DNA from 3 places in the Streptomyces sp. NPDC029526 genome. Region 3 is predicted to be linked to each of the others. Evidence: riboswitches for the same ligand, from Rfam matches in the RefSeq annotation. Region 3 holds a riboswitch; each other region holds the start of a gene.

Region 1 (7,644 bases), on a different contig from region 3:
CTGCCACACCTCCAGCGGCGTCCCCGACTGGGCGATCCGTCCGTCGCGCATCACCACCACCCGGTCGGCCAGCGCGAACGCCTCGCCCTGGTCGTGTGTCACGGCGAGCACGGTGGTGCCCAACCGGCCGAACAGCTCGCGCAGTTCGACCACCAGCCGTTCCCGCAACGACCGGTCGAGCTGGCCGAGCGGCTCGTCGAGCATCAGCAGCCGGGGCCGCGGTGCCAGGGCCCGCGCCAGCGCGACCCGCTGCTGCTCGCCGCCGGACAGTGCGGCCACGGCCCGGCGGGCGGCCCCGGGCAGGCCGACCATGTCCAGCAACTCCCGTACCCGCTCGCGCTGTTCCGCACGCGGGGCGCCGTGCATCCGCAGGCCGAAGGCCACGTTGCCGCCCACGTCCCGCTGCGGGAACAGCTGGTGGTCCTGGAACATCAGCCCGACCCCTCGCCGGTGCGCGGGCACACCCGCCTGGTCGCGGCCGTCCAGCAGGACGCGGCCCGCGTCGAGCGGCTGCAGCCCGGCCACCGCGCGCAGCAACGTGGACTTGCCGCTGCCGCTGGGACCGAGCACGCACACGATCTCCTGCTCGGCGACCCCCAGGTCGACCCTGTCCAGCACCGCCCGGCCGCCGAAGCGGACGGTCGCGCCTGCGAGGCTCAGCAGCATCTAGAACTCCCCGGTCCGGTCGGTCCGCAGGCGCTCCAGCAGGAGCAGCGCCACCGCGCACACGATCATCAGAATCGTCGACAGGGCCATCGCCTGGCCGTAGTTGAGGTCCCCGGGCCGCCCGAGCAGCCGGGCCACCGCGACCGGCAGGGTCGGGTTGTCCGGCCTCGCGATGAACACCGTGGCGCCGAACTCGCCCAGCGACACGGCGAACGCGAACCCGGCCGCGATCAGCAGCGCCCGCCGCACCATCGGCAGGTCCACTTCCCGCCAGGCCCGCCACGGCGACGCCCCGAGCACCGCCGCCGCCTCCCGCAGCCGGGAGTCCACGGCCCGCAGCACCGGCAGCATGGTCCGGACGACGAAGGGGACACCGACCAGCGCCTGCGCGAGCGGCACCAGGATCCAGGACGCCCTGAGGTCCAACGGCGGTTCGTCCAGCGCGATCAGGAACCCGAAGCCGACGGTCACCGCCGACACCCCGAGCGGCAGCATCAGCAGCGCGTCGAACCCGCGCACCCAGCGGCCGGCGTCCCGCCGGGTCAGCGCCACGGCGGCGAGACCCCCGATCACCACGGCGATCACCGTGGCGGCGAGGGCGTAGCGCAGCGAGTTGCCCACCGCCTCGACGGGGGCGACCAGGAACACTCCCCCGTCGTCGCGGGTCAGCGCCCGGTAGTAGCCGAGACCGGCCGCGCCCAGGGAGCGTTCGACGAGCACCGCGAGCGGCAGCACCAGCAGTACGGCCGCCGTGGCGACGACCGAGCCGAGCAGCGCCCACTGTCCGGCGCCGCGCGGCCTGCGCGCGGTCGTCGCCGCGTCGACCAGGCGCAGCGCGGCCTCCCTCCGCCGCACGGTCCAGGCGTGCAGGGCGAGGATCGCGCCGACGGCGGCGAACTGGATCATCGTCAGCACGGCGGCCGTGGAGAGGTCGAAGATCTCGGCGGTCTGGCGATAGATCTCCACCTCGAGGGTCGAGAAGGCGGGTCCGCCGAGGATCTGGACCACGCCGAAGGAGGTGAAGGTGAACAGGAAGACCATCAGCGCGGCGGCGGACACGGCCGGCGCGAGCGCGGGCAGGGTGACGGTCCGCCAGGCCGCGAACCGGGAGGCGCCGAGCATCCGCGCGGCTTCCTCCTGCCGCGGGTCCAGCTGGGCCCACAGACCTCCCACCGTCCGTACGACGACGGCGTAGTTGAAGAAGACGTGGGCGAGCAGGATCGCCCAGACGGTGGTGTCCAGGCGCACCCCCCACAGGTCGTCCGTCAGCCCGCCGCGTCCGACGACCGCCAGGAAGGCGGAGCCGACGACGACCGTGGGGAGCACGAACGGGACGGTGACCACCGCCCGCAGCACCTGCTTGCCGGGGAAGTCGAAGCGGGCGAAGACGTAGGCGCCCGGCAGGGCGATCAGCAGGGTGAGGGCGGTGGAGGCGAGGGCCTGCCAGGTGGTGAACCACAGCACCTGGCGCACGTCGGACCGCGCCAGGACCTCGCCGATCCGGCCGAACTGCCACACCCCGTCGATGTTCAGTCCGCGCGCGACGATCGCGGCGACGGGGTAGGCGAAGAAGACGGCGAAGAAGGCGACGGGCAGGGCCATCAGGCCGAGCCGCGCCGCACTTCCGCGCCGCCTCGCCGCGGGTCGCTTCACTTCAGGACGAGCGAGGTCCACGACTTGACCCACTGGTCACGGTTCTCGGCGATCTTCGCCGGGTCCATGGTCTGCGGGTTCTCCGCCCGCGGACCGAACTGCGCGAACTCCTCGGGCACCTCGGCGTCCTCGCGCACCGGGTGGACGAACATGTTGAGCGGCATGTCCTCCTGGAACTGCTTGCTGATCAGGAAGTCGAGCAGTGCCTTGCCGCCCTCGGGGTTCTCGGCGTTGCTCAGCAGCCCCGCGTACTCGACCTGGCGGAAGCAGGTGCCCTCGGCGACGCCGGTGGGGGCGGTGTCCGGCTTCGGGTCCGCGTAGATGACCTCGGCGGGCGGCGAGGAGGCGTAGGACACCACGAGCGGACGGTCCGCCTTGGCCTCCTTGCCGCCTGCGGAGCCCGAGAACTCCTCGTTGTAGGCCTGCTCCCAGCCGTCGACCACCTTGACGCCGTTGGCCTTGAGCTTCTTCCAGTACCCCTCCCACCCGTCGTCGCCGTACTTCGCGGCGGTGCCCAGCAGGAAGCCCAGGCCGGGCGAGGAGGTGGAGGCGTTCTCCACGACGAGGAGGTCCTTGTACTCCGGCTCGACGAGGTCGTCGAGGGTCCGCGGCGGGTCGATGCCCTCCTTCTCGAACCATGCCTTGTCGTAGTTGACGCAGACGTCACCGGTGTCGATCGGCGTGACCCGGTGCCGGCCCTCGTCGACGCGGAACTCCGGCAGGACGAGGTCGGCGTCCTTGGCCTCGTACGGCTGGAACACGTCGTTGTCGAGGGCCCGGGAGAGCAGGGTGTTGTCGACGCCGAAGAAGACGTCGCCCTGCGGGTTGTCCTTGGTGAGGATGGCCTTGTTGACGGCGGAGCCGGCGTCGCCGTCCTTGAGGACCTTGACCTTGTACCCGGACTCCTTCTCGAAGGCGGCGATCACGTCCTTGGACGCGGCCCACGAGTTGTGGCTGACGAGGGTCACGGTCTTCGACCCGCCGGACCCGGACGTCCCGCCGTCGCCGTCGCCGCCGTTGCCGCCGGACGAGCAGGCGGACAGCGTGACCAGCCCGAGCCCGAGGGCCAGGACGGTGGCCCGCTGTGTGACCTTGTGGGTGATGCTCACTGACATTCCTCCTGGAGGCGACCAGGAAGAGACGCGGCCCTGCCCGGGACCGGTGAGGGTCCCGGGCAGGGCGCAACAGCTCGAGTGGTGACCGATCTCCCTACCCAGAATGACCTGGGCGAGGTTCGGAGGGTCTGCGGCCGGTGCCGCACTCTCAGCGCTGTGGCGCTCCCCTGTCGGAATATGAAGATGTGACTGCCGTGACGGGCCGGGTGCCCGGCCACGGCGATCCATGCGGGTGCCCTGACGGTCCCCGCACGTGTCCTACTGTCCTGCGGGCCAGGCTACCTCTCGCTCGCGGCGAGCTGGCCACAGGCCCCGTCGATCTCCTGACCACGGGTGTCCCGGATGGTCACCGGCACCCCGTGCGCGGCGATGGCCTCGACGAACGCCTTCTCGTCCTCCGGCCGCGAGGCGGTCCACTTCGAACCGGGCGTCGGGTTCAGCGGGATCAGGTTGACGTGCACAGGCCGCCCCTTGAGCATCCGGCCGAGCCGGTCGCCCCGCCACGCCTGGTCGTTGATGTCCCGGATCAGCGCGTACTCGATGGACAGCCGCCGCCCGGACCGGGCCGCGTACTCGAACCCGGCGTCCAGCACCTCGCGCACCTTCCACCGCGTGTTGACGGGCACCAGGGTGTCGCGCAGCTCGTCGTCGGGAGCGTGCAGGGAGATCGCGAGCCGGCACTTGAAGCCCTCGTCGGTGAACCGGTGGATCGCCGGGACCAGCCCGACGGTCGACACGGTGATCCCGCGCTGCGACAGCCCCACACCGTCCGGCTCGGGATCGGTCAGCCGACGGATCGCGCCGACCACCCGGTTGTAGTTCGCCAGCGGCTCACCCATGCCCATGAACACGATGTTCGACAGCCGCGCCGGCCCGCCCGGCACCTCGCCGTCCCGCAGCGCCCGCATGCCGTCCACGATCTGATGCACGATCTCCGCCGTGGACAGGTTCCGGTCCAGCCCGGCCTGTCCCGTCGCGCAGAACGGGCAGTTCATGCCGCAGCCCGCCTGCGAGCTGATGCACATGGTCACCCGGTCCGGGTACCGCATCAGCACCGACTCGACGAGCGTGCCGTCGAACAGCTTCCACAGCGTCTTACGGGTGGCCCCCGCGTCGGTCGACAGGTGCCGCACCACGGTCATCAGCTCCGGCAGCAGCGCCTCCCGCAACCGCCCCCGCGACCCGGCCGGGATGTCCGTCCACTGCTCGGGGTCGTGCGCGTACCGCGCGAAGTAGTGCTGCGACAGCTGCTTGGCCCGGAACGCCTTCTCACCGGCCGCGACGACCGCCTCCTTGCGCTCGGCGGGCGTGAGGTCGGCAAGGTGCCGCGGCGGCTTCTTGGCTCCGCGCGGCGCTGTGAAGGTGAGTTCTCCGGGCTTAGGCATGGCTGTACCAGTGTCGCAGATCCAGAGGGGTGGCCCGCGGGTGTCGGCTGCCACACCTGTCGGGGGTGGTCGTCGCCGGTCGCCCGGGAGCGGCGCGGGACGGAGTTCCCGCCCGGCGACAGGGCCGGCGCCCGGGCGCCCGCTCGAACCGCCCGGCAACGACGCGGCCCCCGCCCCGGAGTGGCGGGGGCGGGGGCCGTGACGCGCAGGCGGGCCGTCAGGCCGAGCCGACGAAGAGGACTAGGAGCAGCCAGACCACCGGGGCGGTCGGGAGGAGGGAGTCCAGGCGGTCCATGATGCCGCCGTGGCCCGGGAGGAGGGTGCCCATGTCCTTGATGCCGAGGTCGCGCTTGATCATGGACTCGCCCAGGTCGCCGAGCGTGGCGCTGACCGCGACCGCGAGGCCGAGGAGCAGGCCCTGCCACCAGGAGCCGTCGTCGATCAGGAACTGCATGCACAGCGCGCCCGCCACCATGGCGAAGCCGATGGCGCCCAGCAGGCCCTCGCGGGTCTTGCCGGGGCTGATGCGCGGGGCCAGCTTGTGGGTGCCGAAGCGCCAGCCGACGGCGTAGGCGCCGGTGTCGCTGACGACGGTGAGCACCAGGAACGTCAGCACCCGCCAGGAGCCGTCGTCCGCGGTCAGCATGAGCGCCACGAAGGTCGCCAGGAACGGCACGTAGAAGGCGGTGAACACGCCGGCCGTGACGTCCTTGAGGTAGCCCTCGGGCGGTTCGGTCATCCGCCAGACCAGGACCGCGAGCGCGGTGAGCGCCATGGCGGCCCAGGCTCCCTCGGCGCCCCGCGCGTACCCGGCGACGACCATCGCGGCGCCGCCGATCGCGAGGGGGACGAAGGGCGCCCGGATGTCCTTGCGCTCCTGGAGCCGCTTGGTCAGCTCCCAGACGCCCACCACGACCGCGACGGCGATCACGCCGACGAAGACCGCCTTGACGACGAACAGGGACGCGACGATCACCGCGCCGAGTCCGACACCGACCCCTATCGCGGCACCGAGGTCACGACCCGCGCTCTTCTTCTGCGGGACGGGTGCCGGCTGCGGGGCGTCGGGCATGGGCTCCGGATTCTGCGGCACCTCCCCCGGGTGGGGCCGCGCCTGTGGTGTCTCGTCCCGGAACAAAGGACCGCTCAGCCGAGCGGCCCCCTGGTCCGGGTCCTGGTCTCCACCGGGTTCGGGCAGGTCGGGCACGATGGGCATGGGGCGAGTCTGCTGCGCGGGATGCGCATCGTACGCGGGACCCGCCGGGACGGCCCCCTGGACGGGCCCCTGGTCGGAGGGCCCCCAGTACCCGGCCTGCGGCGACGCCCCCCAGGAAGAGTCGTTCATCAGACTTCGAGGAGTTCCGCTTCCTTGTGCTTCAGGAGCTCGTCCACCTGGGCGACGTACTTCGCGGTGGTGTCGTCGAGCTCCTTCTCGGCACGGCGGCCCTCGTCCTCGCCGACCTCGCCGTCCTTGATCATCTTGTCGATGGCGTCCTTGGCCTTGCGGCGCACGGCGCGGATGGAGACCTTGGCGTCCTCGCCCTTGGCCTTGGCGACCTTGATGAACTCACGGCGGCGCTCCTCGGTGAGCTCCGGGAACACCACCCGGATGATGCTGCCGTCGTTGCTCGGGTTGACGCCCAGGTCGGAGTCGCGGATCGCCTGCTCGATGTTGCGCAGCGCGGTCTTGTCGAACGGCGTCACCACGGCCATGCGCGGCTCGGGCACCGAGAACGAGGCCAGCTGGTTGATCGGGGTCAGCGCGCCGTAGTAGTCGGCCACGATCTTGTTGAACATCGCCGGGTGCGCACGGCCGGTGCGGATCGCGGCGAAGTCCTCCTTGGCGACCACGACGGCCTTCTCCATCTTCTCCTCGGCCTCGAGGAGGGTCTCTTCGATCACCACTTGCTCCTGCGTGTCTTGAGTAGGCCCGGCTGCGGTGCCTGTCGTGGCGGCGGCCGGCTGCGTCGTGTCTTCCTTCTGCACGGTTCCCGACCGGCGGGGCGTTGTCCACCCCCGGCCGGGCTGATCAGCCCTGGCTGACCGGGTCACCGACCAGCGTGCCGATCTTCTCACCCTTGACGGCGCGGGCGATATTGCCCTCCTTCAGGAGTTCGAAGACGACGATCGGGAGCTTGTTGTCCCGGCACAGCGTCACGGCCGTGGCGTCGGCGACCTTCAGGTCGCGCGTGATGACCTCGCCGTAGCCGAGGTGGTCGAACTTCACCGCGTCGGGGTTGGTCTTCGGGTCGGAGTCGTAGACCCCGTCCACACCGTTCTTGCCCATGAGCAGCGCCTCGGCGTCGATCTCCAGGGCACGCTGGGCGGCGGTGGTGTCGGTGGAGAAGTACGGCATGCCCATACCGGCGCCGAAGATGACGACGCGGCCCTTCTCCAGGTGGCGCACGGCGCGCAGCGGGATGTACGGCTCGGCGACCTGGCCCATGGTGATGGCGGTCTGCACCCGGCAGTCGACGCCCTCCTTCTCCAGGAAGTCCTGGAGGGCCAGGCAGTTCATGACGGTGCCGAGCATGCCCATGTAGTCGGAGCGGGCCCGGTCCATGCCGCGCAGCTGGAGTTCGGCTCCGCGGAAGAAGTTGCCGCCCCCGATGACGATCGCGATCTGCGCGCCGTCGCGGACGACGGCCGCGATCTCACGCGCGATGGCGTGCACGACGTCGGGGTCGACGCCCAGGCCGCCGCCGCCGGAGAAGGCCTCTCCGGACAGCTTCAGCAGGAACCGGCCGTGTACTTTGCCGTCGTCGCTCTTCTCAGCCTTGGTGGTCATCGGGGATCCCGCCTCTTTCGTTGCACATACGAAGAAG
Region 2 (7,644 bases), on a different contig from region 3:
GGACGGCGCCCGTCCGGCTGCGGATGCGGCTGCGGCTGTGGCTGCGGATGCGACGGATACGACGACGGTGACGGCAGCGGCGACGGTGCGTCGGGGCGGGCCGGTGACGGCGGCGGCGACGGTGCGTCGGGGCGGGCCGGTGACGGCGGCGGCGCGTCGGGGCGGGGCGGTGCCGGACGCGCCGGTCGGAACGCGCCGGTCAGAACGCGGGCCGCTCCGGGTCCAGGGCGGCCCGGCCCTCCGTGGGCGAGGACGCCTCCGCGAAGTGACGCCGCGGGATGCGCCCCGCCAGCCGGGCCAGCCGCCCCGCGTCGACCGCGTACCGCATCGCGGCGGCCATCCGCACCGGCTCCTGCGCGCGGGTCACGGCCGAGGCCAGCATCACCCCCGCGCACCCCAGCTCCATCGCCAGCGCCGCGTCGGAGGCCGTCCCCGCCCCCGCGTCCAGGATCACCGGCACGCCCGCCTGCTCCACGATGAGCTGGAAGTTGTGCGGGTTGCGGATGCCCAGACCGGAGCCGATGGGGGAGCCGAGCGGCATGACCGCCGCACAGCCGACGTCCTCCAGCTTCCGCGCCAGCACGGGGTCGTCGTTGGTGTACGGCAGCACCGTGAAACCGTCGTCGACCAGGATCTCCGCCGCGTCCAGCAGCTCGACCGGGTCCGGCAGCAGGGTCCGCTCGTCGGCGATGACCTCCAGCTTGACCAGGTCGGTGCCCAGCGCCTCCCGCGCGAGCCGCGCCGTCAGCACGGCCTCGCCCGCGGTGAAGCAGCCGGCCGTGTTCGGCAGCACCCGGATGCCGAGGCGCTCCAGGACGGACAGCACCGAGCCGTGCACCGAGGGGTCCACCCGGCGCATCGCCACGGTCGTCAGCTCGGTGCCGGAGGCCGTCAGGGCCCGCTCCAGCACGTCGAGGCTGGGAGCCCCTCCGGTGCCCATGATCAGCCGGGAGGTGAGGGTGAGGTCCCCCAGGACGAACGGGTCGTCGGCCATGCTCAGCCTCCCTGCACCGCGGTGAGGACCTCCACCCGGTCCCCCTCCGCGAGGGGGGTGGACGGCCACTGCGCGCGCGGGACGACGGTCTCGTTGACGGCGGCGGCCACCCCGGAGGGCGCCGCGGTGAGCGACCGCACGACGTGGTCGAGCACCGTACCGGGCTCGACCGCGAGGGGGTCGCCGTTGACCGAGATGGTGAGCGGAGGGTTCATGCGGACTGCTCCAGGAGTGCGCCGGCGGCGAACCGCCGGGGGGTGAACGGACGTGCTTCCTCGGGGAGTTCACCGGTGGTCAGGGCGTGCGCGAGGACGTCGCCGGTGATCGGCGTGAGCAGCACCCCGTTGCGGTGGTGGCCGGTGGCCAGCAGCAGGCCGGCCAGGCCGGTCGGGCCGAGGAGCGGCGCGTTGTCGGGGGAGCCGGGGCGCAGCCCGGCCCGTGTCTCGGTGAGCGGCAACTCGGTGATGCCGGGGACCAGTTCGTGCGCGTCGCGCAGCAACTGGTACACCCCGCCCGCGGTGACCGTGGTGTCCCAGCCCACCTCCTCGCTGGTCGCCCCGATCACCAGCTCACCGCTCTCCCGCGGCACCAGGTAGACGTGGCTGCCGCGCACCACGGCGCGGACCGTCCGGTTCAGGAACGGCATGCGCCGCGCGGGCACCGTCAGCCGCAGCACCTCGCCCTTGACGGGCCGGACGGGGGGCCGCACCTCCTCCGGGACCCCCGCGAGCCGGCCGCTGAGGCTGCCCGCCGCGAGCACCACCTGACCGGCGGTCAGCTCCGTGCCGTCGGCGGTGACCACCCCCGTCGCCCGGTCCCGCACCACGGTCAACCGCTCCGCCCACGCGCGGTGCAGCACCACCCCGGCCCGCTCGCACGCGGTCACCAGGGCCGCCGCCAGCAGCCGCGGGTCGATGCCGTGGTCGCCGTCCACCCGCAGCCCGCCCCGCACCCCGGGTGCGAGCATCGGCTCCAGGCGCCGGCACTCCCGTCCGGTCAGCCACTGCGAGTCCAGGCCCGACCGCTCGTGCAGGGCGTGCAGTTCCCGCAGGTGCGCGCGGTCGTCGGCGTCGAGGGCGACCGCCAGGGTGCCGCACCTGCGGTAGCCGAGGTCCTGGCCGGTGGCCTCGGTGAGCTCGGCCGCGAAGTCGGGGTAGCGGTCCGCCGAGGCGAGGTTCAGCCCGAGCAGGGTCTGCTCGCCGTAGTGGAGTTCGGTGACGGCGGCCAGCATGCCGGCGGCCACCCGGGCCGCGCCGCCGCCGGGTTCGGGGTCCACCACGGTCGTGGTCAGCCCGCGCTGCGCGGCCCGCCAGGCAGTCACCAGGCCGATGATGCCGCCGCCGACGACGAGGACGTCGGAGGCCGGTGGGGTGCCCGAGGCGGTCGGTGCGGTCCCCGGGGTGTGTGTGGGCGGCATGGGCGTCCAGCCCCTCCCTTCGCCGGCATGACCCGGATCAGGTACGTACGGTCGGAGGCCGCCAGCCTCCCTCTCAGCCCGGTGCGTCCGGACTCCCGCGAGTGCTTACGGCGGCCACCCTAGTCCCCGGGCCGGCACACCGGCAGGGGGGCCGGTGCGGCGGGCCCGGCGGACGCACGGTCCGCGCTGTGCGGCGGTTCACGGCGCGACCGGACTGACCCGCGCGCCGACCGGTGCCTAAGGTGATCGGGTGAGCGAGCAGACGCAGGAATCCGCACCGTCCGACGCGCGCCGGGTGGTGGTGGCGGGCGCCGGCATGGCGGGGGTGCAGACCGCGGTCGCCCTGCGCGAGCAGGGCTTCACCGGCCCGGTGACCCTGATCGGCGCCGAACCCCACCAGCCGTACGACCGGCCGCCGTTGTCCAAGGCGGTGCTGCTCGGCAAGGCCGAGGACTCCGCCTTCGACGTCGACTTCGAGGACCTGGACATCGGACTGCGGCTCGGCTGCGAGGTCCTCGGCCTGCGCCCCGCCGACCGGGTGCTCGACACGGAGGCCGGGCCCGTCCCCTACGACGTCCTGGTGGTCGCCACCGGGGCCGAACCGGTCCGGCTGCCCGGCACCGAGGGCGTGCCCGGCGTCCATCTGCTGCGCACCCTGGACGACGCCGCCCGGCTCCGGCCGCTGCTGGCCGAGAAGCACGACGTGGTGGTGGTCGGCGCGGGCTGGATCGGCGCCGAGTTCGCCACCGCCGCCCGTGAGGCGGGCTGCGCGGTCACCGTCGTCGAGGCGGCCGGCCTGCCCCTCGCGGACGCCCTTCCGGCCGAGGTGGCCGCGCCGATGGCCGCCTGGTACGCCGACGCCGGCGTGGAGCTGCGGACGCGCACCCGGGTGCGGGGCGCCGAGCCGGGGGCCGTCCTGCTCGACGACGGCACACGGCTGCCCGCGGGCGCGGTGGTCGTCGGCATCGGCGCCCGCCCGGCCACCGGCTGGCTGACCGGCACGGGGGTCGAACTGGGAGAGCACGGCGAGGTCGTCGCCGACCGCCACCTGCGGACGTCCGCGCCGTCCGTGTACGCCGTCGGGGACTGCGCGTCCTTCCCCTCGGGGCGGTACGGCGGGCGCCTGCTGGTGCACCACTGGGACAACGCCCTCCAGGGGCCGCGCACGGTGGCCGCGAACATCCTCCGGGAGGCGACCGGCGGGGAGCCCGCCGTCTACGACCCGGTGCCGTACTTCTGGTCCGAGCAGTTCGGACGCTTCGTCCAATATGCGGGACACCACGCGGACGCCGACCGGACCGTCTGGCGTGGCGACCCCGCCGACCCGGCCTGGACCGTCTGCTGGCTGCGGGACGGGCGCCTGGTCGCGCTGCTGGCGGTGGGACGCCCGCGCGACCTCGCCCAGGGGCGCAGGCTGATCGAGGCGGGCACCCCGGTCGACCCTGACCTGCTGGCCGACCCGGCGCGCCCGCTGAAGTCGGCGACGCGGTGACGGGAGGGCGCGCGGGGGGCGGGCGGATCCGGGTGCGGGGGAGCGGGCGCCGGGGGCGGTCCGGCCGGGGTGTGACGGTGACGTGACGGACGTTGGACGGCCGCTGGACGGGAGCCGGTGCGGCCGGTGTGGCACGTGCGGCCGGTGTGACACGTGCTGCGGGTGGGGCAGTGGGGCGGGTACTGCGGGCGGGGTGCCCGGGCGGCGTGCGGGGCGGCGCCCGGTTGCCGGTGCGCGCGCCGGTGCCCGTGCCGGGGGCCGTGCCCGGCGGGGTTCCACGCGCCGGGCGGGCGCGCGGGCGGGCCGGGGCGCGACGCGCCCGTCGGCCCAGGTGGGCGGGCCCGGCTTCCGACTGTCGGTGCCGGGTGGCACGCTTGTACCGTGACCGAGATTGACGCAAACATCGATGCTCTCGTCCCCGCCTGGCTCACCCTCCCCGACATCGCCGAGAAGCTCGGCGTCGAGGTGACGCGCGTCCGGCAGCTGGTCAAGGAGGGCCAGCTCATCGCCGTCCGCCGTGGTGAGAACCGCGCGCTGCACGTCCCCGCCGCCTTCATCGACGGGGACAAGGTCGTCAAGGGCCTCGTCGGCACCCTGACGCTCCTGCGGGACGACGGTTTCACGGTCGAAGAGATGCTGGAGTGGCTCTTCACCCCCGACCCCAGCCTGCCGGGCACGCCCGCGCAGGCGCTGAGCGAGAACCGCGGCACGGAGGTGAAGCGCCGCGCCCAGGCGCTCGCCGTCTGACCCACCCGCACCGTCCGCCGGCCGGGCCGTCCCGGCCGGCGCCCGGCGAGCCGCCCGGAGCGGCCCGCCGGGACCCGGCACCGGCCCCGCGCCGGGCGGGCCCCTGCGGCACCGGCCTTCTGCCCCGCACCGGCCCCCCGCCACGCGCCGGGTGACGGGCCCGTACGGCCGCGGCACCGCGCGGCCGGGCCGGCACGCGCCGGGGCGCGGCGCCACGGTGGCGCCGCCGCACCACCACACCGCCACGCCCTGCACCGCCGCCGCACCCGACACCCGCTGATACCGCAGACACCGAGGCCCGCCGCCCGGGCCCTGGGGGGAGCACCACATGCCCGACGCCACCGCCGACTCCGCTCCGGCCGCCGCCGCCACCGCCCGGAGGCGTCTCGCCGACGCCCGCCTGTACCTGTGCACCGACGCCCGCACGCGACAGGGGGACCTCCCGCAGTTCCTGGACGCCGTCCTGGCGGGTGGCGTCGACATCGTGCAGCTGCGGGACAAGGGGATGGAGGCGGCCGAGGAGCTGGAGCACCTCGCCGTCCTCGCCGAGGCGTGCGCGCGGCACGGCAAGCTGCTCGCGGTGAACGACCGCGCCGACGTGGCCCACGCCGCCGGTGCCGACGTCCTCCACCTCGGCCAGGGCGACCTCCCGGTGCCCGCCGCCCGCGCGATCCTCGGGCCGGACACCCTGATCGGCCGCTCCACCCACGCCCCGTCCGAGGCCGCCGCGGCGGCCGTCCAGCAGGGCGTGGACTACTTCTGCACCGGCCCCTGCTGGCCCACCCCGACCAAGCCGGGCCGCCACGCCCCCGGTCTCGACCTGGTCCGCTACGCGGCCGGCCTCGGCGCGGAGCGCCCCTGGTTCGCCATCGGCGGCATCGACCTCGACAACCTCGACGAGGTCCTGGACGCGGGGGCCCGCCGGGTCGTCGTGGTCCGCGCGCTCACCGAGGCGGACGACCCGGGCGCGGCGGCGGCCGAGTTCGCGAAGCGGCTCCGGCAGGCGTCGGCCGGAGACTGAGCGGCGCACCGGGTCGACGTCGGCCGCAACCGGGGGCGGCGGGAACCGCTGGTCGCACACGGCCGATGAGACGGACACGGCGGATGAGACGGACACGGCGGATGAGACGGACACGGCGGATGAGACGGACACGCCGGATGCAGCGGATGCCACGGATGTAGCGGACGTGACGGGCAAGGCGGGCGCAAGGGTGCGAAGCAGGCGGCGCGCACGGCGCGCACGGCGCCGGTCGGCGTGCCGTCCCGGGCGCGGAATGACCCCGTTTCGTCTCAGGGGTGTCCAAAAGGCGGACAGCAAGGCGGCAATTCCGGCAAATCTCCCCCATCCGGTTGGGGGAGAGACGGGCCCTGGCTAACCTGCCGGTATGGCCCTCGGAACCGCATCCACCAGGACCGACCGCGCACGCACCGTGCGTGACATGCTCGCCGGTGGCAAGACCACGTACTCCTTCGAGTTCTCGGCGCCGAAAACCCCCAAGGGCCAGCGGAACCTCTGGAGCGCGCTGCGCCGCGTCGAGGCCGTCGCCCCCGACTTCGTGTCCGTGACCTACGGCGCCGGCGGCTCCACCCGCGCGGGCACCGTGCACGAGACCGAGCAGATCGTCGCCGACACCACCCTCACCCCCGTCGCCCACCTGACCGCCGTCGACCACTCCGTCGCCGAGCTGCGCAACATCATCGGCCAGTACGCCGACGCCGGGATCCGCAACATGCTCGCGGTGCGCGGCGACCCGCCCGGGGATCCGATGGGCGACTGGATCCCGCACCCGCAGGGCCTGACCTACGCCGCCGAACTCGTCCGGCTCATCAAGGAGTCGGGCGACTTCTGCGTGGGCGTCGCCGCCTTCCCGGAGATGCACCCGCGCTCGGCCGACTGGGACACCGACGTCGCGCACTTCGTCGACAAGTGCCGGGCCGGCGCCGACTACGCGATCACGCAGATGTTCTTCCAGCCGGAGTCCTATCTGCGGCTGCGTGACCGAGTCGACGCCGCGGGCTGTGAGACCCCGGTGATTCCCGAGGTCATGCCGGTGACCAGCGTGAAGATGCTGGAACGGTTGCCGAAGCTCAGCAACGCCGTGTTCCCCGAGGCCCTGAAAGAGCGCATCCTCACAGCCAAGGACGATCCGGCGGCGGTACGCTCCATTGGCATCGAGTACGCCACGGAGTTCTGCGCGCGCCTTCTGGCCGAGGGAGTGCCCGGACTGCACTTCATCACGCTCAACAACTCCACGGCGACGCTGGAAATCTACGAGAACCTGGGCCTGCACCACGCACCGCGGGCCTGGACCGGCCGCACCGGTGTACGACACACTGCGTAGCGGCCACTGGGAGAGGGGCGTACATGGGCTGGACGGTCCTCTACATCGCGTTCGGCATCGTCGCGCTGTGGTTGCTCGGCGAGGTGCTGCTGCAGTACAAGGCGCGACTGCGCTGGCGGCTGCTCGCCTTCGGCGGGTTCCTCGGCGTGGTCGTCGGTGTGCTGATCCCGTCGGTGGTCGTCATCGGCCTGGGCGCCGCCGCCTTCGCGATCGGGCAGACCTACGTCACGCTGTCCTTCCGCCGCGGCTTCGCGGAGGGCTGGGCGGTCAACGCGCCGGGGCTGGCCGCCGTCAAGGGCCGCCGCGGTGACCGCGAGGAGCCGACCCTGGAGGTCTCCGACCTCGACGAGACGTCCGAGGCGTCCGAGACCTCCGAGCCGGCGTACCCCGACGCGTCCGCCGACCGCCGCCGGGACGATGCCTACGGTCATGACGACGCCTACGGCCAGGACGACGACTACGGCCGCGACGACGTGTTCACCCCCGCCCGCCCCTCGGCCGCCGAGACCACCACGGTCTACGAGCCGCAGCCCATGCCCGACGACACCGGCTCCTACGGCACCTACGGCGACACCGGCGGGTACGCCGTGCCCCACCAGGACTCCTCCCAGGACCCCTACCAGGACCAGTACGCGACCGCGGCCCAGGGCTA
Region 3 (7,644 bases):
CCGGTGGTCCTTGCGCCCGTCGGGCGGTCAGAGGATGCCCGCCCTGCCCGCGGCCGTGATCCATGACGGGAACTCGGACAGCAGACGGTCGTACAGCTCGGGGTCGGGCACCGTGCTGATGTCGTCGACGGCGAAGAAGCCGACGTTGTCGACGCGTCGGCCGGGCAGCGTGTCGAACCGCTCCAGGACGCCGTAGTCGGCCCGACCGAGCCCCACGAACTGCCAGAAGATCGGCTCCTCCACCGCCTCGCGGAGCTCCCGTTCGATGTCCCCGTTGCGGTAGACGCCACCGTCGGAGAAGAACAGCACCAGGGTGGGTGCCGCCGCGGGGTGGGACCGCACGAAGGACCGCACCTCGGCGATGACCTTCTGCTCCTCGTTCTGGATGCCGACCTCGCGCATGTCGACCTGGCTCGGGTCCAGTCCCTTCTTGCGGCCGCGCCGGAAGAGGCTCATCTCCCCCACCCGCACGTGGAGCCGCAGCCAGTCGGGCAGTTCACCGAGGGTCAGGTCGGGCAGCCGGGCCGGACGGGAGGCGAACGTCCACGCCTGCATCTCTCCGTCGTCGTCCAGTTGTGCCGCCACCGCCGCCATGCGCTCCACGACGTCGGCCACGATGCCCTTGGAGTACAGGAAGGACATCGACCCGGAGGCGTCCAGGACGAGCACCACACGGGCGGTGATCCCGGCCGCCCCGTGCTTGCGCAGGCTGACCGCCACCTGCTCCTTGCGCAGCGACAGCCGCTTGCGCATGTCCACCGGCAGCCGTTCCTCCCCCTTGGTGAGCCGGGGAGCCACCGGGCCGGGCGACGGTGCGGACGCGGTGACCGGTTCGGGCGGGGATGCGGGTGCGGGCGGGGGCGCGGGGTGGGGCGGGGGCACCGCGGTCGGCGGCACCGGCGCCGAGGGGTACGGCGCCTGCGCGGCCGGGGCCGGGGGAGCGGCGGGCGGGACCTGCGGCGGCGCCGCGGTGGCGGGCGCGGCCGGGGCGTCGTCGTCCACCGAGATGCCGAAGTCGGTGGCGAGTCCGGCCAGTCCGGAGGCGTAGCCCTGCCCCACGGCCCGGAACTTCCAGGCCCCCTGCCGCCGGTACAGCTCACCGCCGATGAAGGCCGTTTCCGTCCCGGCCGCCATGTCGAAGCGGGCCAGTTCGGCTCCGGTCCCGGCGTCCAGCAGCCGCAGCACGAGTCCCGGTACCTGGCCGAAGGTGCCCCCGTCCGCCGACGCGCACAGCACGATGCGCTCGACGGCGGGTTCCAGCGAGCGGAGGTCGACCTCCAGGGTGTCGGTCGTGCCCCCGGCGGCGGGATGCTTCCCGCGGTGCGTCACGGCGTTGGACGAGTGGCGCGGCTGGTTGTAGAAGACGAAGTCGCCGTCGTCCCGCACCCGGCCGGCCTCGGTGAGGAGCAGGGCCGAGGCGTCGACATCGGGCACCCCGGGACCGGTCCCCCAGGCCAGTTCGACGCGCACCACGGGGGCATCGACCGGGAGGTTGGAACCCTTGCTCATCGGTGTCGCAGTCATGCGGCCAGTCTGCCTCCCCGCGTGTCCGAAACCCACCGTGCCGGGTACGGGGAGCACCCGGTCGTACCCACCGGCCGGCCCGGGCGCAGCGGATCCTCCGCCCGTGGGGCGGCGCCACCTCCGGACGTACGGACTCGCGTCCTCGGACCGGGCGCCGGGACCCGATGAGCACCTGCGCACCTCGCCCGGGGCGAAGGCACCCATGCGTCGCCCGGCGGTCCTCACCGCGAAGTGGTCGTCCCGGCAGCACCTCCCGCGCACACCCCTGGTAACTTCCCGCTCACGCACACGGCACCGCTCTCTCATCCACATCCGTCCGGGGGGACCCACTCATGCGACCGCGCACGAGAGGACCGGGAAGAGCCGCCGCGGCGGCGGTCATCGGTCTGTGCCTCACCTCGGGGTGCGCCCCGGCACAGGAGACGCAAGCCGCGCCCGAGGCATCGTCCTCGGCGTCTGCGGCCCGGCCCCCCGTGCAGCCCTTGACAACCGCCCGGCTCAAGGCGCTCGCCTTCCAACCCGGTGAAGTGCCCGAGGTCCACGAGCCCTTGACGGTGCAGGAACCCGAGCCCGAGGACAGCGGACGTTCGTTTCCTCCCCCGTCCGATCCTGCCTGCCGACCGCTGCCCGACGTCCGGAACGGCAAGGGGTCGGCCGCCCACGTCTTCCAGCACTTCAACTGGAAGAAGAACCTCATGGGCGGCAGCTCCACACTGGCTTCCTACGCGGAGGGCGAGGCCGCACGTATCTTCGCCGAACTCGAGCGGGCACTCGCCACCTGCCGTTCGTACGAGGGAGAAGGCTGGGTCGGGCCGTACACGGTGCGGGTGAGGACGGAGACCGCCCCGCGGGTCGGTGACGAAGCCGTGGCCTACCGGGAGACAGACCCCTCCGGGCCGGAAGGCGACCGCCACAACCAGCAGTACGTCGTGGTCCGCACGGGGAACACCATCGCCACGTTCAGCGAGCTCAGCACAGGCGAGGACCTCTCGTTCCCCACCGAGCTGATCAGCCGCCAGGTCGAACGCCTGCGGAACGCCCAGCGACCTTGACCACGGCTCGCCGACAGGGGCACCCCCGGTCGGCGGCCACTGCCTGCCCGTCGGTCCGGTCCGAGTTCCGAGGGCGGCCCCGGTCACCCCGCACGTCCCCCGCTGTCCACGGCCCACTCACCGCCGTGACTGGCGAGAAGAGCGGCGCACGGCGCCGACTGCCCCGCAGAACAGCCGGCGCCGTGCCGTGCACGCGCGTCAGTCAGCGATCGGCAGGTACACCCGGTTACCGCTCGCCGCGAACTCCTTCGACTTCTGCAGCATGCCCTCGGCGACCTCTTCGGCGGAGGCACCGTCGGCCGCCGTGCCTCCGAACCGCTCGGTGATGTCGTGGCTGATCTTCATCGAGCAGAACTTCGGCCCGCACATCGAGCAGAAGTGAGCCGTCTTGGCCGGCTCCGCCGGGAGGGTCTCGTCGTGGAACTCCCGCGCCGTGTCCGGGTCGAGGGCCAGGTTGAACTGGTCCTCCCACCGGAACTCGAAGCGGGCGTCGGACAGGGCGTCGTCCCACTCCTGCGCTCCCGGGTGTCCCTTGGCCAGGTCAGCGGCATGCGCGGCGATCTTGTACGTGATCACGCCGGTCTTGACGTCGTCGCGGTTGGGCAGACCCAGGTGTTCCTTCGGGGTGACGTAGCAGAGCATCGCCGTGCCCCACCAGGCGATCATGGCGGCGCCGATGCCGGAGGTGATGTGGTCGTAGGCCGGCGCGACGTCCGTCGTCAGCGGGCCGAGCGTATAGAACGGAGCTTCATCGCAGATCTCCTGTTGAAGGTCGATGTTCTCCTTGATCTTGTGCATCGGGACGTGGCCCGGGCCCTCGATCATGGTCTGTACGTCGAAACGCTTGGCGATCCGGTTGAGTTCCCCGAGCGTGCGCAACTCCGCGAACTGGGCCTCGTCGTTGGCGTCGGCGATCGAGCCGGGCCGGAGGCCGTCCCCCAGCGAGTACGTGACGTCGTAGGCCGCGAGGATCTCGCAGAGCTCCTCGAAGTTCTCGTAGAGGAACGACTCCTTGTGGTGCGCCAGGCACCACGCGGCCATGATCGAACCGCCCCGCGAGACGATGCCGGTCTTGCGGCGGGCGGTGAGCGGCACATACGCCAGGCGCACGCCCGCGTGGACCGTCATGTAGTCCACGCCCTGTTCGGCCTGCTCGATGACCGTGTCCTTGTAGATGTCCCAGGTCAGCTCCTCGGCCCGGCCGTCCACCTTCTCCAGGGCCTGGTAGAGCGGGACGGTCCCGATCGGCACGGGTGAGTTGCGCAGCACCCACTCCCGCGTGGTGTGGATGTTGCGGCCGGTGGACAGGTCCATCACCGTGTCCGCGCCCCAGCGCGTCGCCCAGGTCATCTTCTCCACCTCCTCCTCGATGGAGGAGGTGACTGCCGAGTTGCCGATGTTGGCGTTCACCTTGACCAGGAACCGCTTGCCGATGATCATCGGCTCGGTCTCCGGGTGGTTGACGTTGGCCGGCAGCACGGCGCGCCCCGCCGCGATCTCCTCGCGCACCACCTCGGGGGTGACGTTCTCCCTGATGGCGACGTACTCCATCTCCGGTGTGATCTCGCCGCGTCGCGCGTAGGCGAGCTGCGTGACCGGCCGACCCGGGCGTCCCCTGCGTGGCTGACGCGGCCTGCCGGGGAAGACCGCGTCGAGGTTGCGCAGGCCGCCCCGGGGTGAGGTGTGCCTGATTCCGTCGTCCTCGGGGCGCACCGGCCGTCCCGCGTACTCCTCGGTGTCGCCCCGGGCGACGATCCAGTGCTCCCGCAGAGGCGCCAGCCCCCTGCGCACGTCCGTGTCGACGTGCGGATCGGTGTACGGGCCCGAGGTGTCGTACAGGGTGACCGACTGCCCGTTGGTGAGATGCACCTGTCGGACCGGCACCCGCAGATCCGGGCGGGTGCCTTCGACGTACGCCTTGTGCCAGCCGATGGACGGTGGGGTCTCCCCGTTCTCGCTCACCGACGCATCCGTCGGGTTCTGCGTGGAGACAGGCGTGCGTGCGTCCTTGTTGGTCATGAGACCTACTCCCTACGCCGGCATTACCCGGTAACAGGTTCGGCGGTCGACGCAGCGGCTTCCGTCGGTCGGCGTTTCGTGTGCAACATCACTCGGACTCGGTGATGTTTCATGTGAAACGTCGCTGGAACGGAGGTCAGCGCCCTCTCAGCCCGGTGCTCCGAGCTCCCGCGTGTACAAAGTTGCCCCCACGCTAGCCTCCGTTCTGGCGCGGTGACCAGAGGGCCCTCCCCGTTCTTGCGATGATCGGGCGGTGACCTCGACGCACCATCCTCCGTACCCCCCGCCCGAACCACCCCACGGATCCGGCGCCGGAAACGGCGGTGTCCCCGGCCAAGGACCCGGAACCGGCACCGAGCCGGGCCACGGGCATGCGGGGCCGGGCGGTGGCCACGCCCACAGCCACAGCCACGGTCCGGCGGCTCCCGTCTCGCGACACCTGCGCAAGGTCATCGCGGCGATCCTGATCCCGTTCGCCGTGGCCGTGCTGGCCGGCCTGGTGGTGCTGTGGCCGGGCGGTACCCCCGGGCACGAACGCACCGGTGTCGGCTTCGACCGGCAGACCCAGCAGGCGACGGTCACCGACGTGGTCGAGGTGAGCTGCAGGTCGGTCAACGCCTCCGGGGGCGTGCCGACCGGCGACACGTCCACGGCGGAGGGCTCGTCGGCCCAGCAACAGGCGGACGGCACCTGCAAGAAGGCCACGATCCGCGTGGACTCCGGCAAGGACAAGGGCCGTACGTTCACCGAGATCGTGCAGCCCGACCAGTCCCGCCAGCTGAGCCGCGATCAGGAAGTCGTCGTCGCCTACGAGCCGTCCGCGCCGAAGGACCTGCAGTATTCGGTCACCGACGTGAACCGGCGCTTCCCCCTGGCGCTGCTGGCCGGCGTCTTCGCGCTCGCGGTCGTGGCCGTGGGACGGCTGCGCGGGGTCATGGCGCTGGTCGCCCTGGCCATGAGCTTCGTGGTGCTCAACTTCTTCATCCTGCCCGCGATCCTGCAGGGGTCGAACCCCCTGGCGGTCGCCGTGGTCGGGGCGAGCGCCATCATGCTGATCGCGCTGTACCTCTGTCACGGACTGTCCGCCCGCACGTCGGTCGCCGTCCTGGGCACCCTGATCTCCCTGCTGCTGATCGGCATCCTCGGCTCGGTGTTCATCGGCTGGGCGGCGCTGACCGGGAACACGGACGACAACACCGGTCTGATCCACGGGCTGTATCCGGGGATCGACATGAGCGGTCTGCTGCTGGCCGGAGTGATCATCGGCTCGCTGGGTGTGCTGGACGACGTCACCGTCACGCAGACGTCCGCGGTGTGGGAACTGCACGAGGCCAATCCGCTGATGAGCCGGCGTGCGCTGTACCGCGCGGGGATCAGGATCGGCCGTGACCACATCGCCTCGGTGGTCAACACGCTCGTTCTCGCCTACGCGGGTGCCGCCCTGCCGCTGCTGCTGCTGTTCTCCATCGCGCAGAGCGGCGTCGGAACGGTGGCCAACAGCGAACTGGTGGCGGAGGAGATCGTGCGGACCCTCATCGGGTCGATCGGACTGGTCGCCTCCGTGCCGGTGACCACGGCGCTGGCCGCCCTGGTCGTCTCGGCGGACCGTCCGACGGACGGCAGTCGGCCGAAGGCAGCCGCGAAGGCCGGGGGCGGCGGGACGGTCCCGCAAGCCCGGCCGGCCTCCCCGCGCGGAGGGCGGGGGAGGCGGCGCAAGCGCTGAGCCTCGGCGGCCCCGGCCGGACGGCCCGGTCTTCCGTCGCGGAACGCCCCGCGTCGAGGTGTTGCGCCGGCCGACGGGCCTCCCCCAGGGCCGGCGAACCCCGGCGCCCCACCGGCTGCCCGGCACTGCGGCACCCGTGGTGCCCCGCTGTGACCCTCGCGTTCCACCGCGGGGGAAGCGGTCGTCCACCGCGGTGACGCGGGCTGACCGCCGGAGGTGGCCACCAGGAGGTGGCCGCCGGAAGCTGACGGAGCGTTTCTGCGCATCGTGGGTGGAACGCTCAGGAGCGTTCCACCCACCCGGGCGGCCCGCGCGGGCGTCAGCCGGCGCTCTGTTCCGCCAGGATCCGGTCCAGTGCGTCGTCCAGGTGGGCGTCGAAGTCCGCGAGCGCGCCTTCCTGGCCCAGCGGGACCAGCTTGTCCGTGCGGTCGAGGAACGCCACCAGCGGAGCCGTCGAGGAGCGGAACAGCGCCTGGTCGCTGCCGACCTGGAGCCGGATCATCACCTCGCCCAGGGCGTCCGGTTCCACGGGAGAGACCCGTACGTCGCCCTCACCGCACGGGCGCCCCACACCGTCGACCAGGAGCTCCCGCCCGAACGCCCAGGTCACCGGCGCATCACCCGGAAGATGGAACGTCAGCCGCACGGCATAGGGATCACAGGTGTCGTAGCGGAGTTCCACCGGGATGCGGAAGGACAGCTCCTCCGACACGAGAAAGCTCATCATGACCTCTGCCTGCACGGATTCGCGCATCGCCTACCCCGTCATTTGCCGTCGACTGGCCGGGAATGGACCACCTGACACCTGATGGAATCTTGCTGAAAGTACACAGCAGATCACAAGGAGTAAGTTTTCAGATACTGATAGAGAGTGCGAGCGACCCGACGAGACGCGCCCCCTCTGTCTGCAGACGCTGCGCCGCGGGGACCAGGCGGTCGGCCTGGTGTGCGGGCAGCGAAATGGCGATCGCCGCGGCCGTACTGCCGACCGTGACCGGGATCGCCGCACAGACCGTCCCCACGGCGTACTCCTGGCGCTCCGTCACCACATCCGTCCGGCGGGAACGTTCGAGGCGCCGGAGCAGACTGTGCCCGTCGCGCACCGTGTACGGCGTGACGGGCCGGACCGGGTGGCGGGCGAGGTGGTCACGGCGGTCCTCCTCGCCCAGTTGGGAGAGCAGGCACTGCCCGATGGCGTGGGCGTGACCGGTCTCACGGAACGCGGCCCACTCCTCGACGGCGGGGTTGCCGGGGGTGTCCGAGACGCACAGGACGTCGATCTCGCCCTCGCGGTACACCGCGTAGTACACGGGCGTGCCGAGAGCG

What was found. Region 3 has a riboswitch for thiamine pyrophosphate ahead of thiC (phosphomethylpyrimidine synthase ThiC). Riboswitches for the same ligand answer to the same signal wherever they lie in the genome.
Region 1: another riboswitch for thiamine pyrophosphate. It lies ahead of AB0F01_RS10760 (thiamine ABC transporter substrate-binding protein); the one in region 3 lies ahead of thiC (phosphomethylpyrimidine synthase ThiC).
Region 2: another riboswitch for thiamine pyrophosphate. It lies ahead of thiO (glycine oxidase ThiO); the one in region 3 lies ahead of thiC (phosphomethylpyrimidine synthase ThiC).

The regions. Positions count from the first base shown of each region.
Region 1 is NZ_JBEZWE010000002.1:1,179,199-1,186,842, reverse strand. Features, by position in the region: gene AB0F01_RS10770 (ABC transporter ATP-binding protein) at 1-666, opposite strand, end outside; gene AB0F01_RS10765 (iron ABC transporter permease) at 667-2,268, opposite strand; gene AB0F01_RS10760 (thiamine ABC transporter substrate-binding protein) at 2,316-3,434, opposite strand; TPP riboswitch at 3,508-3,613, opposite strand; gene rlmN (23S rRNA (adenine(2503)-C(2))-methyltransferase RlmN) at 3,713-4,819, opposite strand; gene AB0F01_RS10750 (phosphatidate cytidylyltransferase) at 5,037-6,164, opposite strand; gene frr (ribosome recycling factor) at 6,164-6,721, opposite strand; gene pyrH (UMP kinase) at 6,849-7,607, opposite strand.
Region 2 is NZ_JBEZWE010000001.1:321,962-329,605, reverse strand. Features, by position in the region: gene AB0F01_RS01475 (thiazole synthase) at 200-994, opposite strand; gene thiS (sulfur carrier protein ThiS) at 997-1,209, opposite strand; gene thiO (glycine oxidase ThiO) at 1,206-2,411, opposite strand; TPP riboswitch at 2,409-2,520, opposite strand; gene AB0F01_RS01460 (FAD-dependent oxidoreductase) at 2,662-3,903, shown strand; gene AB0F01_RS01455 (Rv2175c family DNA-binding protein) at 4,285-4,650, shown strand; gene thiE (thiamine phosphate synthase) at 4,979-5,671, shown strand; gene metF (methylenetetrahydrofolate reductase [NAD(P)H]) at 6,036-6,992, shown strand; gene AB0F01_RS01440 (hypothetical protein) at 7,016-7,644, shown strand, end outside.
Region 3 is NZ_JBEZWE010000004.1:159,760-167,403, forward strand. Features, by position in the region: gene AB0F01_RS13590 (VWA domain-containing protein) at 28-1,524, opposite strand; gene AB0F01_RS13595 (hypothetical protein) at 1,998-2,576, shown strand; gene thiC (phosphomethylpyrimidine synthase ThiC) at 2,775-4,595, opposite strand; TPP riboswitch at 4,588-4,777, opposite strand; gene AB0F01_RS13605 (YibE/F family protein) at 4,849-6,318, shown strand; gene AB0F01_RS13610 (SsgA family sporulation/cell division regulator) at 6,638-7,072, opposite strand; gene AB0F01_RS13615 (helix-turn-helix domain-containing protein) at 7,173-7,644, opposite strand, start outside.